2 linked regions of the Hydrogenophaga sp. SL48 genome follow. The protein of the gene in region 1 interacts with the protein of each later gene in a pairwise test. Links are inferred from orthologs where the notes say so. Each region holds a gene or a part of one and is shown in the gene's direction. Other genes may lie near its edges. The genes, in order: gyrA and gyrB.

What was found.
Region 2: the proteins of gyrA (region 1) and gyrB interact in binary tests that used the Escherichia coli proteins (3 or more experiments, as listed by UniProt). The link is inferred for Hydrogenophaga sp. SL48 from one-to-one orthologs.

What each region holds. Positions count from the first base shown.
Region 1 is NZ_CP063400.1:876,871-884,276, reverse strand. What follows is about bases 1,570-4,821. They hold gyrA (DNA gyrase subunit A), read left to right. Parts: upstream 1,570-1,963; coding sequence 1,964-4,621; downstream 4,622-4,821. Other genes in these bases: serC (3-phosphoserine/phosphohydroxythreonine transaminase), read left to right, coding at 4,618-4,821; ompA (outer membrane protein OmpA), read right to left, coding at 1,570-1,700. Also shown: IM738_RS04250 (hypothetical protein), read right to left, coding at 1-417; IM738_RS04245 (hypothetical protein), read right to left, coding at 414-947; more of ompA, read right to left, coding at 1,029-1,569; more of serC, read left to right, coding at 4,822-5,724; pheA (prephenate dehydratase), read left to right, coding at 5,721-6,818; IM738_RS04220 (prephenate dehydrogenase), read left to right, coding at 6,820-7,406. UniProt on the Escherichia coli protein: A type II topoisomerase that negatively supercoils closed circular double-stranded (ds) DNA in an ATP-dependent manner to maintain chromosomes in an underwound state.
Region 2 is NZ_CP063400.1:4,413,489-4,422,733, forward strand. The notes cover bases 1-3,132. They hold gyrB (DNA topoisomerase (ATP-hydrolyzing) subunit B), read left to right. Parts: upstream 1-301; coding sequence 302-2,932; downstream 2,933-3,132. Other genes in these bases: dnaN (DNA polymerase III subunit beta), read left to right, coding at 1-221; IM738_RS20860 (hypothetical protein), read left to right, coding at 3,019-3,132. Outside these bases: more of IM738_RS20860, read left to right, coding at 3,133-3,933; IM738_RS20865 (IS5 family transposase), read left to right, coding at 3,930-4,919; IM738_RS20870 (hypothetical protein), read left to right, coding at 5,009-5,773; IM738_RS20880 (acylphosphatase), read right to left, coding at 6,125-6,406; IM738_RS20885 (thioredoxin family protein), read left to right, coding at 6,472-6,900; IM738_RS20890 (PACE efflux transporter), read right to left, coding at 6,947-7,366; IM738_RS20895 (heavy-metal-associated domain-containing protein), read right to left, coding at 7,381-7,593; IM738_RS20900 (RNA recognition motif domain-containing protein), read left to right, coding at 7,859-8,161; IM738_RS20905 (O-acetylhomoserine aminocarboxypropyltransferase/cysteine synthase family protein), read right to left, coding at 8,243-9,245. UniProt on the Escherichia coli protein: DNA gyrase negatively supercoils closed circular double-stranded DNA in an ATP-dependent manner to maintain chromosomes in an underwound state.

The sequences.
Region 1 (7,406 bases):
AAACTGTGGCTCGGCCCGCTCCTGCTGCCGCAGCACATCGGCCAACCGGAAATGGCGCCCGTCGACATCGACCACGTAGCGCCAGGTGCCCTGTACCGGAAACGCCTCGTTGCTGAGCGGTGTTCTGAAAACAGCAAGCCGACCGCCCGTGTCAGCTGGCAGCTCGATCAGAGACACCTCGCCCAGCCTCGCGCCGGAAAACGAACGCAGGACAAAACGCCCATCCGGGCTGATGCGTTCGTAGGCGCCCAATGCAGGGGCGCCGTTGCTGTCCACCCCAACTTTCTCGGGATCCAGAGCCAAATAGCTCACTGCGTCGATGCAGGCGCTATCGGCCTCGCTGGCGTTGACTGGCACCGCCAAGGCCATGAGCAACGCCAAAAGATGAACGAAGACTGCGTCAACCGATCGCATCATGGGGATTTCAGGTGGTTGCGGATGCTCGCCTCCCTCAGGGCCTCCAGGCGCACCGCCAGCGAAGCAGTCCACGCCTCATCGGGCAACACACCCCAGATCGGCCACCCGTGAACCTGGTCACCCTGGACAACGACGCTGAAGGGAAAATGATTGAGGCTTTGCCACCACGCGGAACAGGCTGCCGGCGCATCACCGATCAAGGCACTTTGCATGGGTGTCCAGCGCGCCGCCTGGACAGCTTGAGCCCACTCATGAGGCGGCACCCCTGGGGCTTTCCAGGTCACCACATCAAAGCCCGCCGCCAGAGCAGCCAACCGCATGCGAGGCCATTCGGACAGGCTGTAGATCATGCGCGGAGAAATCAGCATCACGACCACCGGTGAGGAAGACAGTGTGGACCAGGCCGCATGGCAGTCGACGCCGATGCCACGGACCACGGGCAAGAGATGACTGGAGGGCAGTGTCTCCGAATGAGCTGTTCGCCACGTCCACACGGCACAAACGATACACACCGCCACAAAAACACCCATTCGACACACCAACAGGCCAGGAAAAAGGCCCCAGGCACTTGCGCGCCTGGGGCCTTGCGTTGGAAACGCGGCCAGCAAAGCTTACTTGTTGGTGCGAGTGCCCACGACTTCCACTTCGACGCGGCGGTTCTTTGCGCGGCCTTCGGAGGTGGCGTTGTCGGCCACAGGCTGGGTCAGACCCTTGCCTTCGGTGTACACGCGGTTGCTTTCGATGCCCTTGCTCACCAGATACGCCTTCACCGCTTCGGCGCGGCGAACGGACAGCGCCTGGTTGTACGTAGCGGTGCCCTTGGAGTCGGTGTGGCCGACAGCGATCACCACTTCCAGGTTGATGCCGCTGACCTTGCTGGCCAGATCGTCCAGCTTGGCCTTGCCTTCAGGCTTGACCACGGACTTGTCGAAGTCAAAGAACGCATCGGCAGCATAGGTCACCTTGGTGGCGGCCGGAGCGGCTGGCGCTGCAGCAGGCGCCGGAGCCGGTGCGGGCGCAGGAGCCGGTGCCGCAGCGGGGGCTGGTGCGGGGGCAGGAGCCGGTGCGGGCACGATGGCTCCGTCACAGCCTTTTGCAGCGGTGGCTGGGGTCCAGAAGGCATCGCGCCAGCAGAGGGATCCGTCGCCGTTTTTCCACTGGAGGTTGCCATGGCCACTGCGCCAGTTGTCGTTCGTTGCGGTACCGCTGGAAGGCGCAGCAAAGGCGGCCGATGCCATGGCGGCGGTTGCAAACAGCATTGCCACTGTGTTCAGTTTTTTCATGGTTTTCCTCTTGGAGTAAGCCGCGGACGGGCTGGATGTCAACAATCACGCTTGAAGTGACCACCACTTGAAACGCTGAAATTATTGTGCCACAAGCGTGCGAAACAAGAATCAGGGCGGCAGGGCACGGCGGTCTCCCTTGTTCAGACGAGCAGCGCGATCGTTGTCGCGACACAACAGGCACCGCCGCAAGTCACCTGCCGGCCTGTCATTTAAAATGAGAGGTTGCCCACAGGCTGTTCACGGATCTCTCTTCACTGCTCATGACACAGTTCGCCAAAGAAACCCTGCCCATCAGCCTTGAAGAGGAAATGCGCCGAAGCTACCTCGACTACGCCATGAGCGTGATCGTGGGGCGCGCCTTGCCCGATGCGCGTGACGGCCTGAAGCCGGTGCACCGCCGCGTGCTTTTTGCAATGCACGAGCTCAACAACGACTGGAACCGCCCGTACAAAAAATCGGCCCGCATCGTCGGTGATGTGATCGGCAAGTACCACCCTCACGGCGACTCGGCGGTGTACGACACCATCGTTCGCATGGCGCAAGACTTTTCGCTGCGCCACATGCTGGTGGACGGCCAAGGCAACTTCGGCAGCGTGGACGGCGACAACGCCGCCGCCATGCGATACACCGAAATCCGCATGTCGAAAATCGCCCACGAAATGCTGGCCGATATCGACAAAGACACCGTCAACTACGGTCCCAACTATGACGGCTCGGAAAAAGAGCCACTGGTGTTGCCGGCGCGCTTCCCCAACTTGCTGGTGAACGGCTCGGGCGGCATCGCGGTGGGCATGGCAACCAACATCCCGCCGCACAACCTCAACGAGTCGGTGGAGGCCTGCCTGCACTTGCTCAAGAACCCGGGGGCCTCCATCGACGAACTGATGGAGATCATTCCAGCGCCCGACTTCCCCACCGGCGGCATCATCTACGGCATCAATGGCGTGAAAGACGGCTACCGCACGGGCCGAGGCCGAGTGGTGATGCGCGCCAAATGCCATTTCGAGGACATCGACAAGGGCCAGCGCCAGTCCATCATCGTGGACGAGCTGCCCTACCAGGTGAACAAGAAAACCCTCCAGGAGCGCATTGCCGAACTGGTCCACGAAAAGAAGATCGAAGGCATCAGCCACATCCAGGACGAGTCGGACAAATCCGGCATGCGCCTGGTGATCGAACTCAAGCGCGGAGAAGTGCCCGAGGTGGTGCTGAACAACCTGTACAAGCAGACGCAGCTGCAGGACACCTTCGGCATCAACATGGTGGCCCTGATCGACGGTCAGCCCAAGCTGTGCAATCTGAAGGATCTGATCCAGGTGTTCCTGGAGCATCGCCGCGAGGTGGTGACCCGCCGCACGGTGTTCGAGCTGCGCAAGGCGCGCGAACGCGGCCACGTGCTCGAGGGCTTGGCCGTGGCGCTGGCGAACATCGACGAATTCATCCGCATCATCCGCGAGTCGCCCACCCCGCCCGTCGCCAAGGCAGAGCTGATGACGCGCAGCTGGGACAGCAAGCTGGTGCGCGAAATGCTGACCCGAAGCCGACTCGATGGCGGCGTGGTCAACGCCGACGACTACCGTCCCGACGGTCTGGAGCGTGAGTTCGGCATGCAGGGCGATGGTCTCTACCGCCTGAGCGAAACGCAGGCCCAGGAAATCCTGCAGATGCGTCTGCAGCGCCTGACCGGGCTGGAGCAGGACAAGATCGTTGCCGAGTACAAGGACGTGATGGCCGAGATCGACGATCTGCTGGACATCCTGTCTCGCCCCGAGCGCGTCTCCACCATCATCGGTGAAGAACTGACCGCCGTGAAACAGGAGTTTGGCCAGACCAAGCTGGGCACCCGCCGAAGCGAGATCGAACACAGCGCGCAAGACCTGTCCACCGAAGACCTGATCACGCCCACCGACATGGTGGTCACGCTCAGTCACAGCGGCTACATCAAGAGTCAGCCGCTATCCGAGTACCGGGCGCAAAAGCGTGGCGGACGCGGCAAACAAGCCACCGCCACCAAGGAAGACGACTGGATTGATCAGCTCTTCATCGCCAACACGCACGACTACATTCTGTGTTTCTCCAACCGTGGCCGGCTTTACTGGCTCAAGGTCTGGGAAGTGCCGGCGGGCTCGCGTGGCTCGCGTGGTCGCCCCATCGTCAACATGTTCCCGCTGCAGGAAGGCGAGAAGATCAACGTGGTGCTGGCGCTGACCGGCGACGCGCGCAGCTTCCCCGACAACCGCTTTGTGTTCATGGCCACGTCCATGGGCACCGTGAAGAAGACCTCGCTCGACGAGTTCAACAACCCGCGCAAGGGCGGCATCATCGCGGTCAACCTCGATGAAGGCGACTTCCTGATCGGGGCAGCCCTGACCGACGGCCAGCACGATGTCATGCTGTTCAGCGATGGTGGCAAGGCCGTGCGTTTCGACGAAAACGACGTGCGTCCACTCGGCCGCAATGCCCGTGGTGTGCGCGGCATGACGATCGAAGACGGCCAGAGCGTGATCGCCATGCTGGTCGCCGAAGACGAGCAGCAAAGTGTGCTCACCGCGACCATCAATGGCTACGGCAAGCGCACACCCATCGGTGAATACACCCGCCACGGCCGAGGCACCAAGGGCATGATCGCGATCCAGCAGAGCGAGCGCAATGGCAAGGTCGTGGCGGCCACGCTGGTGCACACCGACGATGAGATCATGCTGATCACCGACAAGGGCGTGCTGGTGCGCACCCGGGTGAGCGAGATCCGCGAAATGGGCCGCGCCACGCAGGGTGTGACCCTGATCGCGCTGGACGAGGGCGCCGAGCTCTCCGGCCTGCAGCGCATCGTGGAGAACGACGCCAACATGGCCGATGCGGGTGATGCACCGGATGCGACCAACGCCGGAGACGACACCGAGACGGGCTCCGAAGCATGACGCGCCCCTACAACTTTTCGGCCGGCCCGGCCGCCATGCCCGAAGCCGTGCTGCAACAGGCAGCTGCCGAGATGCTGGACTGGCAGGGCAGCGGCATGGGTGTGATGGAGATGAGCCACCGGGGCAAGGAGTTCATGTCCATCGCCGCAGCGGCGGAAGCCGATTTGCGCGAATTGTTGTCGGTGCCGGCCCATTTCCGCATCCTGTTCATGCAGGGCGGAGGTCTTGCCGAAAATGCCATCGTGCCGATGAACCTGTCGCGCGGTGGCGTGGTGGACTTTGTGGTCACGGGCAGCTGGAGCCAGAAGTCGGCCAAGGAAGCGCGCAAGTACGCTTCGGCCAACGTGGTGGGCAGCAACGAGGCCGACCACCACACCACCCTGCCCTCACCAGCCAGCTGGCAGCTGAGCAGCGACGCGCAATACCTGCACCTCTGCAGCAACGAAACCATTCACGGCGTGGAGTTCCACGAGCTGCCCGACCTGAAGGCCTTGGGCAGCGACGCTCCGCTGGTGATCGACTTCTCTTCTCACGTTGCCTCGCGCACGGTGGACTGGTCTCGCGTGGGGCTGGCCTTTGGTGGTGCCCAGAAAAACCTCGGGCCCGCCGGCGTGACACTGGTGGTGGTCCGCGAAGACCTGCTGGGTCACGCGCTGTCCATCTGCCCGAGCGCGTTCGACTACAAGACCGTGGCCGACAACGCGTCGATGTACAACACGCCGCCCACCTACAGCATCTACATGGCGGGACTGACGTTCCAGTGGCTCAAAGCCCAGACCGAGGGCGAGCTCACCGGCATCGCCGCAATGGAGGCGAAGAACATGGCCAAGGCCCGCCTGCTGTACGACTTCATCGACGGCTCAGGGTTCTACCTGAACCACGTGGCCAAGGACTGCCGCTCGCGCATGAACGTCCCCTTCTTCCTGCGCGACGAATCGCGCAACGACGCCTTCCTGGCCGGGGCCAAAGCGGCCGGGCTGCTTCAGCTCAAGGGCCACAAGTCGGTGGGGGGCATGCGCGCCAGCATCTACAACGCCATGCCGCTGGAAGGTGTGCAGGCACTGGTGACGTACATGCGGGACTTTGAACAGACACAAGCATGACCCAACCCTCCCAATCCGAAGCGCTGGGCACCTTGCGGGTCCAGATCGACTCGCTGGACCAGCAGCTGCTCTCGTTGCTCAACCAGCGCGCCAAGGTGGCCGAACAGGTCGGCGAGATCAAACGCGCCGAGGGCTCGCCGTTCTTCCGCCCCGACCGCGTGGCACAGGTCATCGAAAAGATCCAGAAGGCCAACCAGGGTCCGCTGCAGAACGCGCATGTGGCATCCATATGGCGCGAGATCATGTCGGCCTGCCTGGCACTGGAAGCGCCCCAACGCGTCGCCGTGCTCGGACCGCAAGGCACGTTCTGCGAGCAGGCCGCCATCGAATTTTTCGGCAGCGCAGCCAACCTGATCTACTGCGCCAATTTTGACGAGGTGTTTCACGCCACAGCAGCGGGCACCGCGCAGTACGGCGTGGTGGGCATGGAAAACTCCACCGAAGGCGTGGTGGCCCGATCGCTCGACCTGTTCCTGCGCTCACCGGTCCACGTGGTTGGTGAAGTGAGTCTGCTGGTGCGCCACAACCTGCTGCGCCAGGTGAACCACTTGGACGGCATCGAGGTCGTCATGGCGCATCCGCAGGCGCTCGCCCAGTGCCAAGGCTGGCTGAGCCAGCACTTGCCCAATGCAGAACGCAGGGCGGTGTCCAGCAACGCCGAGGGCGCCCGCCTGGCCGCGACCCACCCAGCCTGGGCCGGTCTGGCCAGCGAACGCGCTGCCGCGCAGTTCGGCCTGCACATCGTGGCGCATGCGATCCAGGATGAAGCCTACAACCGCACACGCTTCGCCGTGATCAGCCTGCCGCAGACCCTGGCCATGCCACCGGCTTCGGGCAAGGACTGCACCAGCCTTGTGGTCTCGGTACCCAACCGTCCAGGTGCCGTGCACGACCTGCTGGTGCCACTGAAGAACAACGGCGTGTCGATGACGCGCTTCGAATCTCGCCCGGCCAAGTCGGGGCAGTGGGAGTACTACTTCTACATCGACATCGCCGGCCATCCGTCCCAGCCCCATGTGGCGGCGGCGCTCAAGGAACTCCAGGGCCTTTGCGCCTTCTACAAGGTGCTGGGTGCCTACCCGGTCAGTGAATGACATGGCCACTCCTGCCCCTCTGAAATTCGAACAACTCGGCCTCATCGGGTGCGGCCTGATGGGTGGCTCTTTCGCGCTGGCGCTGAAGAAAGCGGGCCTGGTCAAGCGCGTCGTCGGCTACAGCAAATCGCCTTCCACCACCGAGCGCGCCCGGCAGATGGGGGTGATCGACATTGAAGCCCCGTCGGCGTTGCTGGCCGTGTCGGGCGCCGATCTGGTCCTCGTCGCGGTGCCCGTGGCGGCCACCGAAGCGACCTTCAAGGCCATCCGGCATCTGTTGAGCAACGACACCCTCATCATGGACGTGGGCTCGACCAAACGCGATGTGATCGACGCCGCGCGCCGTGTGCTCAAGGATCAGGTCGGCATCTTCGTGCCCGCTCACCCCATCACGGGCAAGGAACTGGCGGGCGTGGAACACGCCGATGCCGACCTGTACGCGGGCCGGCAGGTCATCCTCACGCCCATCGAACGCACACTCACTACCCAGCTGGACAAGGCCACCCGGTTGTGGACTGCGCTGGGCTGCCAGGTGGAACAGATGTCGCCAGAGGCACACGACGCGGCCTACGCGGCCGTGAGCCACCT
Region 2 (9,245 bases), 3.5 Mb from region 1 along the record:
CGAGCAACGCCGAGCAGGAAGAGGCCGTGGACGAACTCGACATCGACTACGGTGGCGACACGATCGAGATCGGCTTCAATGTCACCTACCTGATCGACGCGCTGCAGAACATGAGCCAGGAGATGGTTCGCATCGAGCTGGCAGACGGCAACAGCTCGGCACTCGTCACCAACCCCGACGACAACGCGTTCAAGTACGTTGTCATGCCGATGCGCATCTGATCGTTCACCGATCCTGCTCCCCCAAGCCCGACCCGCTGCACAGCGGGTTTGGCCTTTCTAGCGATTGAGAAAAGTTCACCATGTCCGAAGCCAACCAGCCCGCAGAAACCGGTTCCGACGCCGTCAACACCGGCGAAGCCGGGGCCGCCAGCTCCAATTTCCAGCCCACCATCGACGCCCACCAGGCCGGCGCGAGCGAGGGGTATGGCGAGGGTGCCATCCAGATCCTGGAAGGCCTGGAAGCGGTGCGCAAACGCCCGGGCATGTACATCGGCGACACCTCCGACGGCACCGGCCTGCATCACCTGGTGTTCGAGGTGGTGGACAACTCCATCGACGAAGCGCTGGCCGGTCACTGCGACGACATCGTCGTGACGATTCACAGCGACAACTCCATCAGCGTCACCGACAACGGCCGCGGCATCCCGACCGGTGTGAAGATGGACGACAAGCACGAGCCCAAGCGCTCGGCCGCCGAGATCGCGCTGACCGAGCTGCACGCTGGCGGCAAGTTCAACCAGAACAGCTACAAGGTCTCGGGCGGCCTGCACGGCGTGGGCGTCTCCTGCGTCAACGCTCTGAGCCAGTGGCTGCGGCTGACCGTGCGCCGCGAAGGCAAGATGCACCAGATCGAGTTCGCACGCGGCTTCGTGCAGAACCGCATCGTCGAGACCAACGCCGACGGCATCGAAGTCTCGCCCATGAAGGTGGCCGGGGACACCGAGAAGCGCGGCACGGAAGTGCACTTCCTGCCCGACTACGAAATCTTCAAGGAGAACAACGATTTCCACTACGAGATCCTCAGCAAGCGCCTGCGCGAGCTGAGCTTCCTGAACAACGGCGTGCGCATCCGCCTGAAGGACGAACGCAGTGGCAAGGAAGACGACTTCTCCGGTGCTGGCGGCGTCAAGGGCTTTGTCGATTTCATCAACAAAGGCAAGACGGTCCTGCATCCCAACGTGTTCCACGCGCTGGGCGACCGCGCCAGCGACCAGGGCACCAACATCGGCGTTGAAGTGGCCATGCAGTGGAACAGCGGCTACAACGAGCAGGTGCTCTGCTTCACCAACAACATCCCACAGCGCGACGGCGGCACCCACCTCACCGGCCTGCGCGCCGCGATGACGCGCGTCATCAACAAATACATCGAAGAACACGAGTTCGCCAAGAAGGCCAAGGTCGAGGTCACCGGCGACGACATGCGAGAAGGCCTGTGCTGCGTGCTGAGCGTGAAGGTGCCCGAGCCCAAGTTCTCCAGCCAGACCAAGGACAAGCTGGTCTCCAGCGAAGTGCGCGGCCCGGTGGAAGACATCGTGAGCCGCCTGCTGGCCGACTACCTGCAGGAGCGCCCGAACGACGCCAAGATCATCTGCGGCAAGATCGTTGAAGCCGCCCGCGCCCGCGAGGCCGCCCGCAAGGCCCGCGAAATGACGCGCCGCAAAGGCGTGCTCGACGGCATGGGCCTGCCCGGCAAACTGGCCGACTGCCAGGAAAAAGACCCGGCGCTGTGCGAGATCTACATCGTCGAGGGCGACTCCGCCGGTGGCTCCGCCAAGCAGGGCCGCGACCGCAAGTTCCAGGCGATCCTGCCGCTGCGCGGCAAGATCCTGAACGTGGAAAAAGCGCGCTACGAAAAGCTGCTCACCTCCAACGAAATCCTGACCCTCATCACCGCGCTGGGCACCGGTATCGGCAAGGCCGGCAGCGAAAGCGCCAACGGTGACGGCAAGGACGACTTCGACGTCGCCAAGCTGCGCTACCACCGCATCATCATCATGACCGACGCCGACGTGGACGGCGCGCACATCCGCACCCTGCTGCTCACCTTCTTCTACCGCCAGATGCCCGAGCTGGTGGAGCGCGGCCACATCTACATCGCGCAGCCGCCGCTCTACAAGGTGAAGGCCGGCAAGGAAGAGCTGTACCTGAAAGACGGCCCGGCGCTCGACGGCTTCCTGCTGCGCATCGCTCTGAAAGACGCCAAGGTGTCCACCGGCGGCGCGACCAACAACCTGCTCGAAGGCGACACGCTCAACGAACTCGCGCGCAAGCACCAGGTGGCCGAACACGTGATCTCGCGCCTCTCCAACTTCATGGACCCCGAAGCCCTGCGCGCCATGGCCGACGGCGTGAGCATCAAGCTCGACACGGTGGAAGAAGCCGAAGCCAGCGCCGTCGCGCTGCAGGTCAAACTGCGCGAACTCAGCACCACCGGCGTGCCCGCCGAAGTGGCCGGCGAGTTCGACGTGCGCACCGACAAGCCCATCCTGCGCATCAGCCGCCGCCACCACGGCAACATCAAGAGCAGCGTCATCACGCAAGACTTCGTGCACGGCGCCGATTACGCGGCCCTGGCCAACGCCGCCGAAACCTTCCGTGGCCTGCTCGGCGACGGCGCCAGGGTCATGCGCGGTGAAGGCGAGAAGCAGAAGGAAGAAAAGGTCGGCGACTTCCGCCAGGCCATGCAGTGGCTGATCAGCGAAGCCGAGCGCACCACCAGCCGCCAGCGCTACAAAGGCCTGGGCGAAATGAACCCCGCCCAGCTCTGGGAAACGACGATGGACCCGACCGTGCGCCGCCTGCTGCGCGTGCAGATCGACGACGCGATCGAAGCGGATCGCGTGTTCACGATGTTGATGGGGGATGAGGTGGAACCACGGCGAGAATTTATTGAAACCAATGCGCTGCGGGCGGGCAACATCGACGTTTGATCTTGTGTAGAGAGACCTGTAAGCTGAGAAACCGAGGCCCATAAATTGAGAAATTTATGGGCCTCTTCTTTTGCATAGTCTAAGCAATGGCGACCATTCACCCTTCGTACATTGGCGTCACCACGCCAAAGAATGCGCCACCCAAACCTGAAATCGAGGAAATCTACGAAGAGGTGATGGCGGTACTTAGACGATTTAGAGCGGAGTCCATCGTCGACGCAGCACTTAACGACCTTTGGAATGCGCCAAAAGACAAGCTAATGGCAATGCAATCTGCTCCTTGGTTAACCCTACTTTTAGTGAAGTGGGCTGTCCAGGACCCCCGGGTTTTAATTCGAGTGGGGCCAAAAATCTCCCACAATACGTTGCACGAACTAAAACAGCGTCTCTGGAATGCCGAGCCTCCTGCCAGTCGAAAAGAAGACGATTTCAATGTCTACTTAATGTTTCGCACCATTTTCCATTGCCAACTCGAATTCCAGAGAAATGAATCCTGGGGATTCCTTAGGTGGGCCAGTTTAATTGCGCCACTCGACAGAAATCATATCTGCCGCCAACTTTTTCGAGAAGAACTCGGCATTGAACCTAATGACTTCATCGACCTAACATTTTTGATATATGCATCAGTACTTGACGGCAATCTGAAAATCGAGAAACGATTTTTAGCACCCTTCAGGAATCATTTTGGCGCGAAGATTGACCGCATATTCGACTTATACGGCCTTAGTCTTCCAGACTTAAGAATTGAACTTCAGAAGCCAAACACTCAGGACATCTATGGTCGAGGTGAGCTTTACGAATTTCCACACCTTAAGCGATGGCCCCTTGTGAAAGCGAGAAACGGATTCTACTTCTGTTGGCATCCCTTAGTTTTTTCAAGAGGAATAGAAGAGTCCGTTCATCTTCGACTATCTAGACATGGTCAAAGATACACTGATTCATTTAGGGAAGGTCTGCAAAACCGCGGCGCCGTGGGCCGATGTGAGACAGTGACGTCATGAAGCAAATGAGCCTGGGCGAGAGCGGATTCGAGCGCAAGACCAAGAGAACGCGCAAGCGCGAGTTCCTCGACGAGATGAACCTGGTAGTGCCGTGGACCGAGCTGGTGTCGCTGATTGCACAGCATGCACCAACGCCTGGCGCCAAGGGTGGTCGTCCGCCGTTTGCCGTGCGAACCATGCTTCGCATTCACTTCCTGCAGCAGTGGTTCAACCTGTCCGACCCGGCGATGGAGGAGGCGCTGTACGACACGCCCATGTTTCGAGAGTTTGCGGGGCTGGACCAGGGTGAGGAGAACTTGCCTGACGAGAGCACCATCCTGCGCTTTCGCCATCTGCTCGAACAACACAACTTGAGCCTGCAATTGCTTGCCACGGTCAACGCCACCCTGGCCGACAAAGGCCTGCTGCTCAAGAGCGGTACGGTCGTCGACGCCACGCTCATTGCCGCCCCCAGCTCGACCAAGAACAACAGCGGCGAACGCGACCCCGAGATGCATCAGACCAAGAAGGGCAACCAGTGGCACTTCGGGATGAAAGCGCATATTGGGGTCGATGCCGAATCGGGCCTGGTGCACACCGTCAAGGCCACAGCGGCCAACGCGCACGACATCACCCAGGCCAGCGAACTGCTGCACGGCGACGAAACCGATGTCTTTGCCGACTCTGGCTACCGGGGCGTTCACAAGCGCGATGAGGTGATCAAGGACCATCCCGAGGTCCACTGGTACGTGGCCATGATGCCCAGCCATCGCAAGGCGCTGGACAAGGAAACGCCCATGGGCTCGATCATGGAAGCGCTGGAGAAAACCAAGGCGCGCATCCGAGCCAAGGTCGAACACCCGTTCCGGGTGATCAAGCGCCAGTTCGGATATGTGAAGGTGCGCTACCGGGGATTGGCCAAGAACACGGCGCAGCTGCACACCCTGTTTGCGTTGTCCAACATCTGGATGGTGCGCCGAACGCTTTTGAAGGAGACCCGAGGATGAGTGCGTCCGAATGCGGCCAACGGCCACGAATCAGGGCGAAATCGGCCAACAAAGCGCCCTCGTGAGCCTGAAATCGCCATCATTTGAAATTGCATGCATCACCTCGCGCCGTAGCGGGTGTTGTGCAGACCTTCCTTAGCAAGGTTTTCGAAAAGTACGTAATCACTCTTGTTCAGCAGGTGAATTTACCCTATCTTACAGAGAAAGATATTAAACAAAGACTAGGACCGGGAAGTTCGTCGGTCGAAGCCATAATTCAAGAAAAAGACTGCAATATTCTTATCGAAGCAAAGATGAGTTTATTTTCGGATGATGTATTAGTTCAAGAGAATACAAAATCTGCATTTGAGAAAACCAAGCACCTGAGGAAAGCAATCCACCAAGGACAGACCATTAGCAATCTAATCCGAAGCAAGCCAGAGTCTTTCGATGATTGCCCGAACAAGACAACAGACTACTTGATTGTGGTTACCAGCCGGGAACTAATAGTCGGGAATGGGCACCAATTGCTGCGACTCTATTCTGAAAAGAATGCCTCTGATGTTCAGATGCAACATCACGTCAAACTCCCCCTAGAGAATATCTTCGTTATCTCAGTCGAAGATTTTGAAAACCTTACTACCGCCGTGCGGGAAGGAAACCTAAATTTACAGTTGACTCTTGAGCATGCCGTTAGTGCCAACAAGCATCCATCCACATCTCAACTGCTCTTTTCGGATGCAATGAAAAAGCTCAATAGCGAGTGGCGACGCCCCCCTTTAATTGAAGCGGCAGTAGAAGAGTCTATAAAGCGAATGGAGGTGCTTCAGAAAGCCACCAATCTGCTTGAGAAGCAAATGGATAATCAACCCTAATTAAGCACAATTGACTCGGACATTCCCTCGCTGACGCCAGAATAGATACGTAGACGCAGTTTTGAATTAACTCTAAACAGGTGCTATGTACGAGTTGACTGTGTGAAAGCGAGGCGGACCAAGGCCTCTTGCCACTTGTTGGCCAAGGTGGTGTGGTTGCCATAGCCGCGGCGCAGCACGACGCGGCCGAACTGCGCGACAACGCGCAAGGCGTATTCCAGAATTTCTGGGGTTGTGTTGTCGCAGTCCACCAAGACGGCGACGCGCGATTCGTTGTCGGTGTGGTGATTGCTTGCCATGTGTGCTGGCCTCCCTCTGATGGTGAATACATCATAGGTGGCGCCACGCGGGCTAATCTGTCTCCCGCTGCTCAAACCCCTCGAAAACACCCTCCACCTCACCCACCGCAACCCCATCCACCAGCGCCCCGATCGGCCCGCGCTTTGCCCAGCCCACCAACGCCTGCACCGCCTCCGCCGACCCACAAACCACGGCCTCCACACTCCCATCCAGCCGGTTGCGCACCCAGCCGTTCACGCCCAGCGCGCGAGCCTGCTGCGCCATGTTCCAGCGGTAGCCCACGCCTTGCACGCGGCCAGTGATGCGCAGGTGGCGGGTGATGGGCTTGCTCATGGGGGGGTGTCGTTCATGGCGGGCTCCGGGGTGCGGGTTATGCTGACCGACGATACCGCGACGCCATGCCATGGCCTCGCCTCTTTCATCGCGCCGCCCCCGGCGCTCCCCTTGTTGTTCAAAGGAATCGCACAGTGTGGGTGCTATGTCTGTGTGCGGATTGGTGCAGTGCCTGCCGGGACTGGCGCCCGGTGATGGAGGCGCTGGCGGTGCGGCATCCGCAGGTGCAGTGGCGCTGGCTGGACATCGAAGACGAAGCCGAGCTGATGGACGCGGTGGGGCTGGACATCGAGACCTTTCCGACCGTGTTGCTGGGCCGCGAGGGCCGGGCGCTGTACCTGGGCGCGGTGCCGCCGCAGGCGGATTTTCTGGAACGGCTGGTGGCACGGCTGGGGGCGGAGGGCTCGGCGCCGCCGGAGGTGATCGCTCCGGCGGCCGCACTCGCGGCGCATGTCTGGCCGCGCTTGCGCGGCCCCGAGATGCCGCCGCTGTGAACCGCTCGCGCCAGCAGGCCGCCATCCACAAGGGGCTTGCCGACGCTCAGGCGGCAGACGCCGGCAGGCCAAACACCTTGTCGAAGCCGAGGTTGAAGGCGAAGGTGTAGACGAGGAAGAAGAGCGACAGACCCAGGTCGAGCACCAGCGCGTGCCAGAAGCCGATGTCCAGCCACCACGCAAACAGCGGCACCAGCGAGACGATGAAGCCCAGCTCAAAACCGATGGCGTGGGCAGCGCGGCGCTGGAAGCTGCGGCCTCGCACGGTCTGGCGCGCTTCCCAGCGCTCGAAGAGGGTGTTGTAGACCAGGTTCCAGACCACCGCGATGACGGAGGTGGCCACGGCGATCACGCTGGCGTGCTGCAGGCTGCTGTCCGAGCCGGCGGCGAGACCGGTGCTGGTGATGGCAACGGCCACCACCTCAAACAGGCTGACGTAAACGATCTTTCGGCGGATGCCTTGCAGGTTCATGCCTGGGTTCACGCCTGCACCTGCGCCTCGTAGCCCGCTTCCTGCAGCTTGGCCGCGATGTCGTCGGCCGAGATCATGGCGGTGTGGCTGACCCAGGCGGTGTGTTCGGCGAGGTTGACGTCGGCCTGGTTCACGCAGGGCAGGTCTTGCAGTTCGAACATGACGGCGTCGGCGTCTTCCTGCGTGTGCAGGGTGGGGATGTGGAAGGTGGTCTCGGGCATGGGGTTTCTTTCAAACTCCGGAAAATATAAAGCTATCTTTATATAAATCAAGAGAATATAATCATGGGCTTGAGCGAGGTTCGCTGGCATTGTCCATCCGGGTCCTCAAGGCCGGTCGCCCCAGGCGATGCCAGGCCCGTCTCAGTGCGGTGTTCTGCCCCAAGGCGATCACCGCACACCGTTCCTGCGGTGTCCCACAGACATCGCTTTCCCTTGCGCCGCGGGCCTGTCCCGATCTCGGCGCACTCTCTCTGAAAGGCTCATCATGAGCAGCAAACTTTACGTGGGCAACCTGCCCTACACCGCCGACGACGCTTCGTTGCGCACCAATTTTGCCGAATACGGCGACGTGACCTCCGCCAAGGTCATGATGGACCGTGACACCGGTCGCTCCAAAGGCTTTGCCTTCGTGGAAATGGGCAACGCCGAACAGGCCGAAGCCGCCATCCAGGGCCTGAACGGCATGTCCGTCGGCGGCCGCTCGATCGTGGTCAACATCTCGCGCCCGAAAGAGCCGAGCACCGGCGGCTACGGCGGCGGTGACCGCGGCGGACGCGGCGGCTACTGAGCGCTCTCGCGCTCGCAGAAAAACCGGCCATGGGCCGGTTTTTTTTCGCCCGTGTGATGCGGCGCTGTTTCTTGCCGGCGTTCAGGCGGTCGCACGCTCCAGCGCCTGGTCGATGTCCCACAGGATGTCGTCGATGTGCTCCAGCCCCACGGAGATGCGCACCATGTCGGGCGGCACGCCGGCCGCCAGTTGCTGGGCCGCATCGAGCTGACGGTGGGTGGTGCTGGCGGGGTGGCTGATGAGGGTGCGCGTGTCGCCGATGTTGACCAGGTGGCTCATGAACTGCGCGCTTTCGATGAACTTCACGCCCTGCTCCAGCCCACCTTTGACGCCGAAGGCGAGCAGGCCGGAGGCGCCGCGCATCTGCTTTTTCATGAGGTCGTGTTGCGGGTGGTCGGGCAGGCCGGGGTAGTTGACCCAGCCCACGCGCGGGTCGTCTTTCAAATACTGCGCGACGGCGAGCGCGTTGCTGCAGTGGCGCTCCATGCGCAACGGCAGCGTCTCCACACCCTGCAGGATCTGCCAGGCGCTGGTGGGCGAGAGCGCGGCGCCGAAGACGCGCAGGCCTTCCATGCGGCAGCGCATGGTGAAAGCGAAGTCGCCGAAGGTCTCGTGGAACTTCACGCCGTGGTAACCCGGGCTGGGTTCGGTCATGCCGGGGAACTTGCCGTTGTCCCAAGGGAACTTGCCGCCTTCCACCACCACGCCGCCCAGCGTGGTGCCGTGACCGGCGAGGTACTTGGTGGCGCTGTGCACCACGATGTCGGCACCGTGTTTCAGCGGGTTGCACAGGAAGGGGCTGGGCACGGTGTTGTCCACGATCAGCGGCAGGCCATGGGCGTGGGCCACCTCGGCGATCGCGCCGATGTCGAGCACCACCATGCTCGGGTTGCCCAGCGTTTCGGCGAACACGGCGCGCGTGTTCGGGCGGATGGCGGCGGCGAAGGCGTCGGGGTTCGTCGCGTCCACGAAGGTGGTCTCGATGCCGAACTTCCTGAGGTTGACCGCGAGCATGGTGACGCTGCCGCCGTAGAGCGCACCGGCCGCGACCACGTGGTCGCCGGCCTGCAGCAGCGTGGTGAGC